DNA from 2 places in the Janthinobacterium breve genome. Region 1 is predicted to be linked to the other one. Evidence: predicted binding sites of a transcription regulator. Region 1 holds the regulator's gene; the other holds the start of a gene.

Region 1 (7,558 bases):
CGGCCGATGGCGACATGATTTTGGCGATCGGCAACGACGGGCAATTTTCCCGCTTTTGCGCCATCGTCGGCCACCCGGAATGGGCACAGGACGAACGCTTCGCCACCAATCCGCAGCGCGTGGCGCACCGGGCCATCCTGATTCCCCTGCTGCGCCAGGCCACCGTCATGCGCACGACGGCCGAGTGGATCAGCGCCTTCGAGGCGCAAGCCGTGCCCTGCGGTCCCGTCAACCGCATCGACCAGGTCTTTGCCGACCCGCAAGTGGTCGCGCGTGGCTTGAAAGTGGAGATGCCGCATCCGACGGCGGGCACGGTGGCGCTGGTGGCCAATCCCGTGCGCCTGTCCGGCTCGCCGGTGCAGTACCGCTTGCCGCCACCGCTGCTGGGCCAGCATACGCAGGAAGTGCTGCAACAGTGGCTGGGGCTCGATAGCGGCCAGATCGACGGTTTGCGCGAACGCAAGGTCGTCTAAAGAAAAACGCCGGGCAGTTGCAACACTGTCCGGCGTTTTTTATTGATTCTGCCTTATTTCAGCACCAGCTTCAGCGCCGGCTTTTCGCCATAGTCTTCGTAGCGTTCATTGATGCCGGCGATGCAAAACGTGATTTCTTCCAGCAAGTCCGGCGCCTGCGCCTTCATTGCCTCTGCGTCTAGCACGACGACCTCCAGCACTTCGTTCGGTTTCAAACGGAACTGCGTCATGTTTTCGTCATCGCGCAGATAGCTGAGGCAATCGACCCAGGCATCCATGCTGTTGCCGTAGAATTCAGGGAAACCGAAGGCTGGCACGCATTGCGCGTGAAAGCTCGCTTCGTCGGTGATGTCTTTTCCATTCAGGATGGCAGTGGCCATGGTCTTCCTCAGTTCTTCAGCGACAGCACGTCCTGCATGTCGAACAGGCCGGTCGGCTTGTCGGCCAGGAAACGCGCGGCGCGCAGGGCGCCGTGGGCATAAGTGACGCGGCTGCTCGACTTGTGGCTGATCTCGATGCGCTCGCCGATGCCGGCAAACAGCACCGTATGGTCGCCCACGATGTCGCCGCCGCGGATGGTGGCAAAGCCGATGGTCGACGGATCGCGTTCGCCCGTCACGCCTTCGCGGCCGTACACGGCGCATTCCTTCAGGTCGCGGCCCAGGGCGCCGGCCACCACTTCACCCATTTGCAGGGCCGTGCCCGATGGCGCGTCGACCTTGTGGCGGTGATGCGCTTCGATGATTTCAATGTCGTAGCCTTCGGACAGGCTTTTCGCGGCCAGTTCCAGCAACTTCATGGTGACATTCACGCCCACGCTCATGTTCGGCGCGAACATGATGGCCGTCGTTTCGGCGGCGGCGGCAATGGCAGCCTTGCCGGCATCATCGAAACCGGTGGTACCGATGATCATCTTGATGCCGTGCTCGGCGCAATACGCCAGGTGCTGCAAAGTGCCTTCGGGACGCGTGAAGTCGATCAGGTAATCGGCGCCGGCCAGGCCGGTGGCCAGGCTTGACTCGATCAGCACGCCGGCAGGTTTACCGAGAAAGGCGGCGGCATCCTGGCCGACGGAAGGCGAACCAACACGGTCGAGCGCACCAGCGAGCACGGCGTCGGGCGCATTGCTGACCGCTTCGATCAGGATATGGCCCATGCGGCCGCTGGCGCCAGCGATGGCAATTTTCAGTTCAGTCATTTTATTCTCTTACAACAACTTATTTGGTGGGTTCGGCAGCGGGTGCAGGCTCGGCGGCAGGCGCCGTTGCGGGTGCCGGTGCAACGTCAGGCTTGCTCACAGGAATAGCGGGGGCGGCATCGGCCGGCACGGGCACGGCGCTCGGTGCCACAGGCGATGGGACGGCAGCGGCAGGCACATCGGCCTTGGCGACCTTGGCGAACGGCGACGGACCGGCGATACGGTTGATGTATTCTTTCTCCGTCGGCAAGTTGCCGCCTTCGAAACGCGCGACCTTGCCTTCTTTATCAAAGAACACGACCACGCGGCTGCTGGTGGTTTCGCCACTGCCCCGTGCCAGGCGGAATGGATAATCCCAGCGGTCGGCATGGAAGATATCGGTCAGCAGGGAAGTGCCGAGGACGAAACGCACCTGGTCGCGCGTCATGCCGACCTTCAACTGAGCCAGCATCTCTTCGGAGACAAAGTTGCCTTGTTGAATGTCAGGACGATACGGCGAGAAAAACCACATGAATTTTTGCAGCGGCGTAACGGTGGTCGTTTGTGCGCCCTGTTCAGGGACCACTTCCTTGCCTTCTTTCTGGGTAATGGCTGGCTTTTCGCCAAGGATGCCGCGGCTGGCGCAGCCGGACATGGCCAGCGCGACACAAACCATGCCTGCCACGACTGGTGCTCGAAATGAAATACGGTGCCAGAGAGATGGCAATACAGCCGGTGTTACGCGCATAAATGACCTCAATTGGATGAACAAAACGCCAGGAGTGACCGGCCTGCCAAAAAATGCATATTTTGGCACTCCCCGACAAAACGCTATATGATAAAGCACCTGACCCACATACGAGCAACAAACATGAGTAACAATCCTAGTGATCTCAAGGCAAGCGGCCTGAAAGCGACCCTGCCACGCCTGAAGATACTCGATATCTTCCAGAGTAGCCCGGTACGCCACCTGACAGCAGAAGACGTCTATAAAATTCTGCTGGCCGACAATATGGATGTCGGTTTGGCAACTGTCTATCGTGTCCTGACGCAATTTGAACAGGCAGGCTTGCTCAACCGCAACCATTTTGAAACCGGTAAGGCGATTTTCGAGCTCAACGAAGGTTCCCACCATGATCACCTGGTGTGCCTCGACTGTGGCCGGGTCGAAGAATTCTTCGACGAAGAAATCGAAATCCGCCAGCAAAAAGTGGCTGAAGAGCGTGGCTTCAAGATTGCCGAACACGCCTTGGCCATCTACGGCAACTGCATCAAGACAGCTTGCCCGCACAAAACCGCCTGACGTCTGACACATTCCGCCGGCCGTTCCCATGGGACGGCTGGCGCTGCAGGCATCACGCTCAATGATGGCTGAGTGCGCTGGACAATAATTTAGCCGTGATATCGACGATCGGGATGACGCGCTCGTACGCCATGCGCGTCGGTCCGATCACCCCCAACGTTCCCACGATCTTGCCGTTGACCTCATACGGCGCCGTCACCACGCTCATCTCGTCCATCGGCACCAGGTTCGACTCGCCGCCGATGAAAATCTGCACGCCCGTCGCCTTGCTCGACACGTCGAGCAACTGCATCAAGCCCGTTTTTTGCTCGAACATGTCGAACATCTGGCGCAGCGAATGCATATTCGATGACAGATCGCTCACGCTGAGCAAGTTGCGCTCGCCGGAAATCACCATGTCATCGCTATGGTCGGCCATCGCTTCGCTGCCCGCTTCCACAGCCGCCTGCATCAGGCTGCCCATATCGTCGCGCAGCTGGCGCAATTCGCCCTGCAGGCGCACGCGCACGGCATCGAACGACAGGCCGCCATAATTCTGGTTGATGTAATTGGCCGATTGCACCAGTTGCGCCGGCGTGTAGTCGGCCTCCGTCAGCAGCAGGCGGTTCTGCACGTCGCCGCCGGGGGCAACGATGACGAGCAGGATGCGCTTTTCGGACAGGCGCAAGAATTCAATTTGCTGGAACACGGATTCGCGGCGCGGACTGAGCACGACGCCGGCAAACTGCGACAGCGACGACAGCATCTGCGCCGCGTTGGCGATGGTTTTCTGCGGCTGCGGCGTCTGCAGGCGCATGCGCGACTCCACCAGGTGCTCATCCAGATGCCGGACGGTCAGCAAGGTGTCGACAAAAATGCGGTAGCCGCGCGGCGTGGGAATGCGACCGGCCGAGGTGTGCGGGCTGGACACATAGCCGAGTTCTTCCAGATCGGCCATGATGTTGCGGATCGTGGCCGGCGACAGGTCCAGGCCGGAAATTTTCGACAAGGCGCGCGAACCGACCGGCAGGCCGTCGGCGATATATCGCTCGACTAGGGCTTTCAGCAGTGTTTGGGCACGTGTATCGAGTTGCATGGTGTCTTAGGTAAGCAAATATTCTTTAAACAAGCATATTATTAAGCAAGCGGCAACGAAAGCGGCCGGACGTGCATCAACAGTACCTATTATGCACGTTCGCCCGTCCGGCGGTGATCAATCTTCCAGTTGCCGCTGCAGCCACAGCAGCAACTCGTCAAAGTTGGCGCAGATGGCGTCGGGCTGCACGCCGGCGGCCAGGTGGGCGTCGCTGCCCTTGCGGTTCATCCAGACGGCACGCATGCCCGCCCCTTGCGCTCCCGTCACGTCGAAATGCAGGTCGTCCCCCACATACACGGCTTCATGCGGGGCCACCTCCAGCGCGGCGCAAGCGGCCAGGAAGATGCTGGCATCGGGCTTGGCCACGCCAAACTCACTGGCGGCGATGGACACCTTGAAATGCTGCGCCAGGCCGATAATGTCAAGGTCCGCATTGCCATTCGAGATGGAGCCGACCAGCATGCGCTGCCCCATCCAGGCCAGGCCAGGCAAGACGTCGTCATACGGCTGGACACGGTTGCGCGCGGCCAGGAATTGCAGGATGGCCCCATCGACCAGGGCGGCATCCTCGCCGGCAGCCTCGAAGGCGGCCAGCAGGCCCGCGCGGCGCAACTCGATCAGGTTGCCATGGAAATGCGGTTGTGCCTCGAGCATGGCCAGACGGTACTGGCGCAGCGCCTCGATGGAAAACTGCTGCGCCACCTTGGGCGCATGCGTGGCCAGCCAGTCGTGCAGCAGGGTTTCGGCGGCGGCAATCACGGGCGCGATGGGCCACAAGGTATCATCGAGATCGAACAGGATGGCCTTGGGCGGCACGGCGGGTTTGACAGGAGCAAGGGACATGGGACTCACGGTGGATGCCGCGCCACGATGCGCAGGCTGCATCTATTGTCGCACCGATCGCCGCCGCCAGCATGGCTGCGCCCCCGTGAAATGGGGCCGGGCCAGCGCTTCCCGGCAAAAAATTGTTACAGGGTGATACAAGGCAAGATCATTCAGCTTGCCAGATAGACTAAAATAGGCGCCATTCCAATGCGGCGCCAGCGTCCGCGTTGCGCTACCCAACCTAATTCGTTTTGGAGAATGTATGAAAAATTTGTACCTGCGCTCGATGCTGGCGGCGGCTTGCGCCGTCACACTGGCAGCCTGCGGCGGCAGCGGCGGCAACCTGTATCTGAGTGGCCAAGTCTACGCTCTGGCAAAAGATGGCCTGATTCTGCTGAATAATGGCGAAAGCTTGCCGGTTCCTGCGGGCCAGACCCAGTTTGTTTTCACCAAGCTGATCAAGACCGATGACCGCTACGATATCACCATTGCGCAACAGCCCAAGGGCGCCGTTTGCAGTATTGCCAACGGCAGCGGCAAGGCAACGAGCTATTCCGTGAACACGGCCGTTGTCAGCTGCACGACCAATACTTACCCGCTGAAGGGCACGATCACGGGCCTGACCGCTGGCGGCTTGCGCCTGGTGATGGGCCCTTACGGCACCAGCCCACTGGCTGGCATCACCTCCTACGAATTCGCAACCGTTGCTGACGGCGCCCCATACAGTATTTCCATATTGACTCAGCCAACGGGCCTGAAGTGCCGCTTCCAGGGTTCCACCAGTGCCGACGGCAGCGACACGGTCGGCACGATGGGCTCCGCCGCCACGACCGCGGCCACACTTGACTGCACGCCGCAGTAATCTTTGCGATCCGTCACCTATTTTTTGGAGAAATACATGAAGTTATCTTGCTTGCGCCCACTCGCCGCGCTGCTGTTGACCCTGGGACTGGCCGCTTGCGGCGGCAAGGCCTCGTATGATGTCAGCGGCACCATCAGCAACTTGAACAACGACGGCCTGGTCCTGGCCAACGGCGGCGACACCCTCCCGGTTCCAGCCGGAAAAACCGCGTTTACATTTAGCAAGCGCGTCGACTATGGCACCGACTACAACATCACCGTGCAAACCCAGCCTGCCCACATGACTTGCGGCATCAGTGGTGGTTCCGGTTCGGCTGGCCATTACATCAACATCAGCGCCGCTGTTACTTGCGCGCAAAACACGTATAGCGTGGGCGGCACGATTTCCGGCCTGACAGTAGACAGCTTGGTGCTCATTAACGGCAATGCAACAACAACGGTGGCCAAGGATGCGACGACCTTTACCATGTCTCCCAATGTCGCCGATGGCGCCACCTATAACGTCAGCGTCTCCAGCCAGCCGAAGGGCCTGCTGTGCGTCGTACAGCCTGGCACAGGCGCTGGCACCATGGGCAGCGCCAACATCACCACCGTGCAGATCGCCTGCAATCCAGCCCCAGCAAGCTAAGCAAGTGTACCTGGCAGTCGGACAGCGACTGCCAGGTCAAGATATCACCAGAATCTATAGTTGATATTCAAAAGATAAATTGGAGTTATATGTGGCGATGCAGCATAATGCATCTGTCTCCTCCAACTCTTCCAAGAATTGGATTTAGCCCGCTTTTACCAGCGGGCTTTTTTTTGCCCAAAATTTCTCAAACGGGTTTGTTCAACCCGGGCTGCAGCATCTGCACGATGCTGGAGAAATCCTGCTGCGCATAACCGGCTTGTGCGTGCATCTGGTACAGCTGGCGCACCAGGCCGCCCAAGGGTGTGGGCGCATTCGCCGACAATGCCGACTGCTGCGCCAGGCCCAGGTCTTTCAGCATCAGCGCCGTACCGAAGCCGCCAGTGTAATTGCGCGACGCGGGCGTGCCGTCCATGACGCCGGGCCACGGGTTGTACACTTCCAGGGTCCAGTTGCGGCCCGAACTCTTGGCCATGATGTCGGACAACACTTTCGGGTCCAGGCCATGCGCCACGCCCAGGTTCAGCGCCTCGGCCGTACCGGCCATCAAGATGCCCAGCAGCATGTTGTTGCAAATTTTCGCCACCTGGCCCGCGCCCGCCTCGCCCGCATGGAAGATGTTCTTGCCCATCTTTTCCAGCAAGGGCCGCGCCTGCTGCAAGGCCGCTACGCTGCCGCCGACGATGAAGGTCAGGGTGCCAGCCGCCGCGCCCGCCGTGCCGCCCGAGACGGGCGCATCGATCATGGCAAAACCCCGCTCGCTGGCCGCCTGCGCCACCTGGCGCGCCACATCGGCAGCGATGGTGCTGCAATCGATGAACAGGGCGCCAGGCTTGGCCGAATCGAGCACGCCGCCGGCAGCCAGGTACAGCTCCTGCACGTGCTTGTTGGCTGGCAGCATGGTGATGACGGCGTCGGCCGTCTGTACGGCCGCGCTGGCGGATGCGGCCGCCGTGGCGCCCGCCTCGACCAGCGAGGCCACGGCGGCCGGCGCCAGGTCGAACACGGATACGTGGAAGCCGGCGGCCACCAGGTTGCGGGCCATCGGTGCGCCCATGTTGCCTAGGCCGATGAAAGCGATATGTTGCATATAATGTCTCCTGTAGCGCCTAAAAAAGCCCATGGCGTTGTTGCCTTGCCTAGTCGTACTGGTCGTACTGCCTTCGGCAAGGCGCCTAGCCCTGAGCATTTTTATGCACTACTTAAATGTTTAAAT
Region 2 (7,558 bases), on a different contig from region 1:
TGCTTGCAACAGAAAAAACGGCCTGTCCGCTATTTCGCAGGGATTTGTAAGGTATTGATTTTCATAAAGACATTACTTTCGGCACTTGCACGGGCAGGACGGGGCAGCAGCAGTTGCAGTTGCAGCATGCTATCCGATGCGGGGCTGTCCGCCAGGGTAAAACCGCAGCCCAGGTACAGGCTCAATGCCGCGTGCTTGTCCTGCGCCACGGCCAGGCGCACGCGGCCCAGCTCGGGAATGGCGCAGGCATGGTCGATGGCCGCCTGCACCAGCTGCCGTCCCGCGCCGCATCCACGCGCCTGCGGCGCCACATACACGCCCCACAGGCTGGCCTTGTCATGCACGACGGCGATCGGTTCGCGACGCAGGCCGGCAATGGCGATCAATTGTTCTTCGTTGAAAACGCCAAATATTATTTGGTGGGAAGTGGTGAGCAAGCGCTGGGCTATCTGTGCCAGCGGCAAGCCGCTTTCCGCTGCGTGCGTGGTGCAGAAAGCGGCGGGCAGTTCGGCGATGCCGGCCAGGCGCAGCGCGCGGTAGGCGCTGGCGTCGTCTGGCGTGAGGGGGCGGACAGTGGTGGCGGGCATGTGGGCGAGTATCGGGCTTCGATGCCAGAAAGTAAACCTTGCATTTAGGTGGTCTCAAACATAAGATATATCTTATTACGATATATCTTAAGGAATGCCATGTCTCTTTTTCTTTGCGGCACGCACCCGCTGCGCGCCGCAGCCCACAGCCAGGGCGATGCGCCGGGCATCGCTGCCAGCGTTGCCTATCCTGTCCCCGTCGCGCGTGGGCCGAAAATGTTTGACGCGGGCACTTTGCGTTATCTGGTGCTGCAATTGATCGCCGACAAGCCGCGCCACGGCTACGACATCATCAAAGCCATAGCCCAGCGCGCCGGCGGCGCCTATGCCCCCAGTCCCGGCGCCATCTATCCGCTCATGCATGGCCTGGTGGGACACGGTTACGTGGCCGTCAGCCTCGATGGTAACAAGAAGCTGCACAGCATTACACCGGAAGGACTGGCGTTTCTGGAGGCGAACCGTGCGTATGTCGACGCGATTGCCGCCAGGGTCGATGCGCCGGCCGGTGCTGACGACGATCTGCGTCACCTGATGCACGAGCTGAAGGCGGCGGTGCTGGCGCGCAGGCGCGCGGGCGATGTGGATGGCGTGCGCCTGGACGCCATCCGCGCCATCCTGCGCCAGGCGCGTACCGATATCGAGGCGCTGGCATGACGGCCGCATCGACGGTCGCGCCCGTTCCCCTGCTGACCCCGGCGCGCGAGCGCGCGATGCTGTGGCTGCTTGCGCTGACGCAATTTACCGTGATCATGGATTTCATGGTGATGATGCCGCTGGCGCCCCAGCTGATGCAGGCGTTCGGCATCGGCCCGGCCGCCGTTTCCGGCGCCGTCTCGGCCTACGCCTGGTGCGCGGGCCTGTCCGGCTTGCTGGCGGCCACGTATATCGACCGTTTCGACCGCAAGAAGCTGCTGTTGACCATGTTTTTCCTGTTTACCGTGTCGAACCTGGCTTGCGCGCTGGCGCCGAACTTCCATGTGCTGCTGTGGTCGCGTGCCTTTGCGGGGCTGACGGGCGGCGTGCTGGGCGCCATGGTCATGGCCATCATCGGCGACGTCATCCCTTCCGAGCGGCGCGGCGCGGCCACGGGCATCGTCATGACGTCGTTTGCCATGGCGGCCGTGGGCGGCGTGCCCGTCGGCGTGGTGCTGGCCGCGCACTTTGGCTGGGCCTCGCCGTTTTTCCTGCTGGTCGTGCTGTCGCTGCTGATCTGGCTGGGTGCGGCGCGCGTGCTGCCCTCGCTGACGGCGCACATGGGTGCGGCTCCCACGCCGCTGCGCCAGGTGCTGCCGAAGCTGCTGGCACTGTTCCGGGAGCGGCGCCACCTGGAAGCGTTTGCCTTGTCCATCGTCAACATGACGGCGGGCATGCTGGTGATTCCCTTCATTTCTCCCGTGCTGGTGGGCAATATGGGGCTGGCGCCGGCCGACGTCACCTGGGTCTATCTGGCGGGCGGCTGCGCCACGATCTTCACGGCGCGCCTGATTGGCCGCTGGGCGGACCGGGCCGGCAAGCAGCAGGTGTACCGCTGGGTAGCCCTGCTGTCGATCGCGCCATTGCTGTTCATGACGCATCTGCCCCAGCTGCCGCTGCTGGCGCTGATGCTGGCGTTTCCGTTTTTTATGGCCCTCGTTTCGGGACGCACGATACCGCTGCAGGCATTGCTGACGACGATCCCGGAGCCGCACAAGCGCGGCGCCTTCCTCAGCGCCAATTCGGCGCTGCAAAGCCTGGGCAGCGGCCTGGGCGCCTGGCTGGGCGGCCTGACTCTGCAGACGGACGCGGCCGGCCATATCAGCGGCTATGGCATCAATGGCTGGCTGGCGGCGGCTTTGTCGCTGTGGACGGTGTGGTGGGTGGCGCGTGTGCGCGGCGCCGCGCCGCAGGGGGCGCCGGCCTAGGGGGGAATTACTGCGTGGCGATGCGCTGCATGGGCGCGTTGTCCTTGCGCCATTGTTCCAGGCTCAGCAGATCACCTGTGACGATGTCGTCGACGAGGATGCGCTTGCCGTCGGGCGTGACGACAAAGCTTTCCCAGCGGTGGGCCGCGTCCGGCGTGTTTTCGAAAAAGCTCAGCTGATAGCAGGCGACGCCATCGACCAGGCGCGTCTCGGGCGACGTTTCCATCACGGCGCCATGGGCGCGGCCACCCGAAGCCTTTTCGATATGCGCCGACCACGCCTTGATTTCCGGCAAAGCCATCAGCGCATCGACGGCGCGCGCGTTCTGCTCTTGCGCCGCCTGGCTGCTCGCGGCCGGGCCATTGCCAGCGTGCGGCGCGGACTGCTGGTGCAGATAGAAAGCGCCGAGCCCGGCGGCCAGCAAGCCTGCCAGGATGCCGGCGATGATGGTGGTTTTGGAAGAAGAGGCGCGTGGCGGCATGATGGTGGCATGAGAAAGAAGGACGATGGCGGCCATGCTAAAGCAAAATGCGCGGGCCGGCAATCGCCGGGCTTGCCAAACGGATGGCCATTGGGTTTGCCAAACGGGTTTGGCAAACGGGTTTGGCAAGTTAACAGGCGAAAAAAAAGCTACCTTCCGTAGAAGATAGCTTTTTGGGGCTGCCGGGCAGGCGCAAACAGCTTTTGGTCTGCCTGTGCTGTCCCGGCGTGTGCGGCTGCGCGCGCCGTCGCCTGCGCGCACAGCCGCAGGACATTACATCATGCCGTCCATGCCGCCCATGCCGCCCATACCACCCATGCCGCCGCCCATGCCGCCGCCTGCTTTGTCGTCAGCGATTTCGCAGACCATGCAGTCGGTTGTCAGCATCAGCGAAGCGATCGAAGCGGCGTTTTGCAGCGCCGAACGGGTCACTTTGGCTGGGTCCAGGACGCCCATTTCAACCATGTCGCCATACGTGCCGTTGGCAGCGTTGTAGCCGTAGTTGCCCGTGCCAGCCAGTACGGCTGCCACGACGACCGAAGCTTCTTCGCCAGCGTTTTGCACGATCATGCGCAGTGGCTCTTCCATTGCGCGCAGGACGATCTTGATACCGGCATCTTGATCAGGATTGTCGCCCTTGACCGTGATGTTGGCGCGTGCGCGCAGCAGGGCTACGCCGCCGCCTGGCACGATGCCTTCTTCCACGGCAGCGCGGGTAGCGTGCAGTGCATCTTCAACGCGTGCTTTTTTCTCTTTCATTTCGACTTCGGTGGCTGCGCCAACCTTGATCACGGCAACGCCACCAGCCAGTTTGGCTACGCGCTCTTGCAGTTTTTCACGGTCGTAGTCCGAGGTCGCTTCTTCGATCTGTACACGCACTTGTTTCACGCGTGCTTCGATCGAAGCAGCTTCGCCGGCGCCATCGATGACGATGGTGTTTTCCTTGCCCACTTCGATGCGTTTCGCTTGGCCCAGTTCGGCCAGGGTTACTTTTTCCAGGGTCAGGCCGACTTCTTCAGCGATCACTTGGCCGCCCGTCAGGACAGCGATGTCTTCCAGCATGGCTTTGCGGCGGTCGCCGAAGCCAGGTGCTTTCACTGCGCAAGTTTTCAGGATGCCGCGGATGTTGTTCACAACCAGGGTCGCCAGCGCTTCGCCTTCGATGTCTTCCGCGATGATCAGCAGTGGACGGCCAGCTTTTGCGACTTGTTCCAGTACCGGCAGCAGGTCACGGATGTTCGAGATTTTCTTGTCGCACAGCAGGACGAATGGGCTGTCCAGTACGGCAACTTGTTTCTCTGGGTTGTTGATGAAGTATGGCGACAGGTAGCCGCGGTCGAACTGCATACCTTCAACGATGTCCAGCTCGTCGTTCAGCGACTTGCCGTCTTCCACGGTGATGACGCCTTCTTTGCCGACTTTTTCCATCGCTTCAGCGATACGCTCGCCGATCGAGTAGTCCGAGTTCGCCGAGATCGCGCCAACTTGGGCGATTTCTTTGGTCGTGGTGCAAGGACGGGCGATTTTCGCCAGTTCTTCGACGGTCGCAGCAACCGCTTTGTCGATACCGCGCTTCAGGTCCATCGGGTTCATGCCGGCGGCAACGAACTTCATGCCTTCGCGCACGATAGCTTGTGCCAGCACGGTCGCGGTGGTGGTGCCGTCGCCGGCGTTGTCGCTGGTGCGGGAAGCAACTTCCTTGACCATTTGCGCGCCCATGTTCATGAGCTTGTCTTTGAGTTCAACTTCTTTCGCTACCGACACACCATCCTTGGTGACGGTAGGGGCGCCGAACGAGCGCTCCAGGACCACGTTGCGGCCTTTCGGGCCCAGCGTTACTTTGACTGCGTTGGCGAGGATATTGACGCCTTCGACCATCTTGGCGCGCGCTGCGTCGCCGAATACTACTTCTTTAGCTGCCATGTTCAATTCTCCTGAGTTTCGGGATGTATCTGTCTACAACGTGGAAACAATTACTTGACGACGATCGCCATGATGTCTTCTTCGCGCATGACCAGCAGCTCATCGCCGTCAACTTTGACGGTTTGGCCAGCGTACTTGCCGAACAGGACGCGGTCGCCCACTTTGACATCCAGAGGACGGACTTTGCCGTCGTCGAGAATCTTGCCATTGCCTACGGCAAGGACTTCGCCTTGATCCGGTTTTTCAGCAGCTGCATCAGGAATGATGAGGCCGGACGCAGTTTTGGTTTCCTGGTCGAGGCGTTTGACGATGACGCGATCGTTCAATGGGCGCAGATTCATACAAAACTCCTTAAAGTTCAATGGATAAGTGTTGCTAAATGAATACATTTCCGGCACAGCGCCAGACGTGCTTTCAGTGACCGCCGTTGAAAGCAGCCCGCAACGGTCAAGCAAACCCCATGTCATCCTGTCCTTGCCTGTATCCGGCAGTGGTGCATCGCGGCGTCGCCCGCCGCGTAGCGTTCCCTGCAGTGGTCTGGCAAGCACCATCAGTCCTGAGGATTGCTACGAAAGAGTTTGTTAGCACTCTCTACTAACGAGTGCTAATTATAGGGACGGTATGGGTCAACTTCAAGGGCTTATTCAAGAGGAATATATACATACATGATAAGCAGAGCCTGCATCTGCCCTGGGTTTGCGCTGGCGCAAGCCAACTTCCCGGGCGTCAGCAACAGGCGCGACTCTAGCATGCCGTCCGGATGGGGGGCGTTCCTGTACGTGCAGGAAACAGAGTTTTACTATGGAATTTGATAAGATGATTGCAATTGCATATCAATATCATCACTAGCACCAGAAAGAACACCATGCCCTTTCCTGTTTCCCATCCCGCCCTGCGCCTGCTGGGCGCCACCGTCATCGGTCTCGCCTGCCTCGGCAATGCCGCCGCGCAAACGCCCACCATCGTCGACGAGATCACCGTGGCCACCCTGACGCCGCTGGAAAAGAAGATGCTGCTCAATGACTTGTTCAACGACTTGAACAAGGACGACGACGACCAGGAAGCGCATGTATGGGACAACGGCGGCGACAGCGGCGTGCTGGTGAAGGTCGCGTATAACTTCAGCAAGTCCGGCATGACGGAGCACAGCCTGAAGGCGCACGTGTGCCGCGACTTGAAATTCGTCGTCACGGCCGGCGACAAGGCGCAGGACCTGAGCCGGCGCACCTGTTCGCAGAACAGCGGCAACTGGGATGTGCAGGGCAAGGACGCGGCGCCCGTCGTGTATCCGCCTTTCCTGTCGGACGTCACCATCGCCAAGCTCAATGCCAAGGAACAGAAAGCACTGCTGACGGCTGCCGTACGCACTTTGAAAGATGAAGAGGATGGCAAGACGCGCCAGTGGAGCAACAAGGGCTTGGGCAATGCGGCGCCGCTGGCAGTGCGCCTGACGCCTTCGGGTACGGACGCCAAACCTGGCAGCTACCGCCGTACTTGCCGCGACTTGACGATGGTGCTTGACGGCAAGGGCGGACAACAGACGCTGACGCGCCGCTCTTGCGAGAACCGCTATGGCGGTCTCGATATCGAAGCCGATTACGTCGACGAGTAAAACGCGGCCATCGCGGCGCTGGCGGATGCGTGCAGATGGCGAAAAGCGCCGGAAAAAGCGTGTATTTTCCGCCAACTGCCCTGCATTGATGTAAATATGTGTGACAGCGGCGTGATTCGATTGACGCCCATGGAGCGTCCGCCCTATAGTGGCGGGATGATTTCCGAATTCAACGAATTATCCGACAAAATAGGCCTGCTGGCCGAAATGACCCATGCGCTGCGCCGTGAAAATGCGCAATTGCGCAAGGACAATGCCGCGCTGGCCGCCGAGAACGCCCTGTATGTGCAACGCATGCGCGAGGCGCAGGAGCGGGTGGAAGCGTTGCTGGAAAAAATTCCCGAACTGGTGCAAGCTGGCCTGGAGCAAGCCGCTTCGGAAGCGGGCGCCTATATTGCCGAGAACGAGAAGGAAGCGTAATGTCGCGTGTCGATGTCAATATCATGGGCCAGTCCTACAGCATGGTGTGTCGCGACGGCGAAGAGCGCGCGCTGCGCGAAGCGGCGCTCTATCTCGATAGCAAAATGAAAGCCATCCGCGACGCGGGCAAAGTCAAGGGTAATGACCGCATCGCCGTGCTGGCCGCCCTGGGCGTGGCCGCAGAATTCCTCTCCGTGAAATCGCCGCAAGGCCCGCTGTCGGAATTGACGATACTGGAAGTGAAGCAAAAGATCTCGGCCATGCACACCGTCCTGGATAGCGCATTGACGCCCCAGGAAAACCTTTTTTAAGCGCGTACGCTACGATTTGTCTTTGCGATGCGCGATCAAAGGAGTAAACTTGGGTCTACCCTGCGGTGTTCGCGATTGCCATATATTCCTTGAACCATTTATGCGCATCGGTTGCGAATTTTGTTTGATGGGAGTGAGCGTCGCTCGTTCGACGAACCCGAAATTGAACTAACGTGACCACCTTGAACCGTTTGGTTCGGGATGCCGGCATAGCGGCACAGGCGGGGCCCAATTTGCACTACCACCGAAAACGGTTGCCGCATCGATGCGCAACCGTTTTTTTACGTCTGTCGCTTTCACACGGAGTCTAGATGAAACAATAT

What was found. The regulator HrcA, encoded in region 1, represses chaperone genes, less so after heat shock. The targets are predictions, from matches to a motif close to TTAGCACTCNNNNNNNNNGAGTGCTAA.
Region 2: a site for HrcA is predicted at 5,474-5,500, ahead of groES (co-chaperone GroES). Genes of this name have one in related genera too.

What each region holds. Positions count from the first base shown of each region.
Region 1 covers NZ_JBNYXY010000001.1:463,489-471,046, forward strand. The annotation lists gene ACQ4W0_RS02180 (CaiB/BaiF CoA transferase family protein) at 1-473, shown strand, start outside; gene ACQ4W0_RS02185 (barstar family protein) at 527-853, opposite strand; gene dapB (4-hydroxy-tetrahydrodipicolinate reductase) at 862-1,671, opposite strand; gene ACQ4W0_RS02195 (outer membrane protein assembly factor BamE) at 1,691-2,326, opposite strand; gene fur (ferric iron uptake transcriptional regulator) at 2,522-2,953, shown strand; gene hrcA (heat-inducible transcriptional repressor HrcA) at 3,012-4,028, opposite strand; gene ACQ4W0_RS02210 (HAD family hydrolase) at 4,146-4,871, opposite strand; gene ACQ4W0_RS02215 (hypothetical protein) at 5,116-5,715, shown strand; gene ACQ4W0_RS02220 (hypothetical protein) at 5,752-6,342, shown strand; gene mmsB (3-hydroxyisobutyrate dehydrogenase) at 6,530-7,531, opposite strand; gene ACQ4W0_RS02230 (enoyl-CoA hydratase/isomerase family protein) at 7,553-7,558, opposite strand, start outside.
Region 2 covers NZ_JBNYXY010000003.1:331,070-338,627, reverse strand. The annotation lists gene ACQ4W0_RS06975 (GNAT family N-acetyltransferase) at 30-587, opposite strand; gene ACQ4W0_RS06970 (PadR family transcriptional regulator) at 687-1,241, shown strand; gene ACQ4W0_RS06965 (MFS transporter) at 1,238-2,488, shown strand; gene ACQ4W0_RS06960 (hypothetical protein) at 2,496-3,005, opposite strand; gene groL (chaperonin GroEL) at 3,243-4,892, opposite strand; gene groES (co-chaperone GroES) at 4,943-5,233, opposite strand; gene ACQ4W0_RS06945 (hypothetical protein) at 5,758-6,504, shown strand; gene ACQ4W0_RS06940 (hypothetical protein) at 6,661-6,924, shown strand; gene ACQ4W0_RS06935 (cell division protein ZapA) at 6,924-7,235, shown strand; RNA gene ssrS (6S RNA) at 7,290-7,467, shown strand; gene ACQ4W0_RS06925 (EVE domain-containing protein) at 7,547-7,558, shown strand, end outside.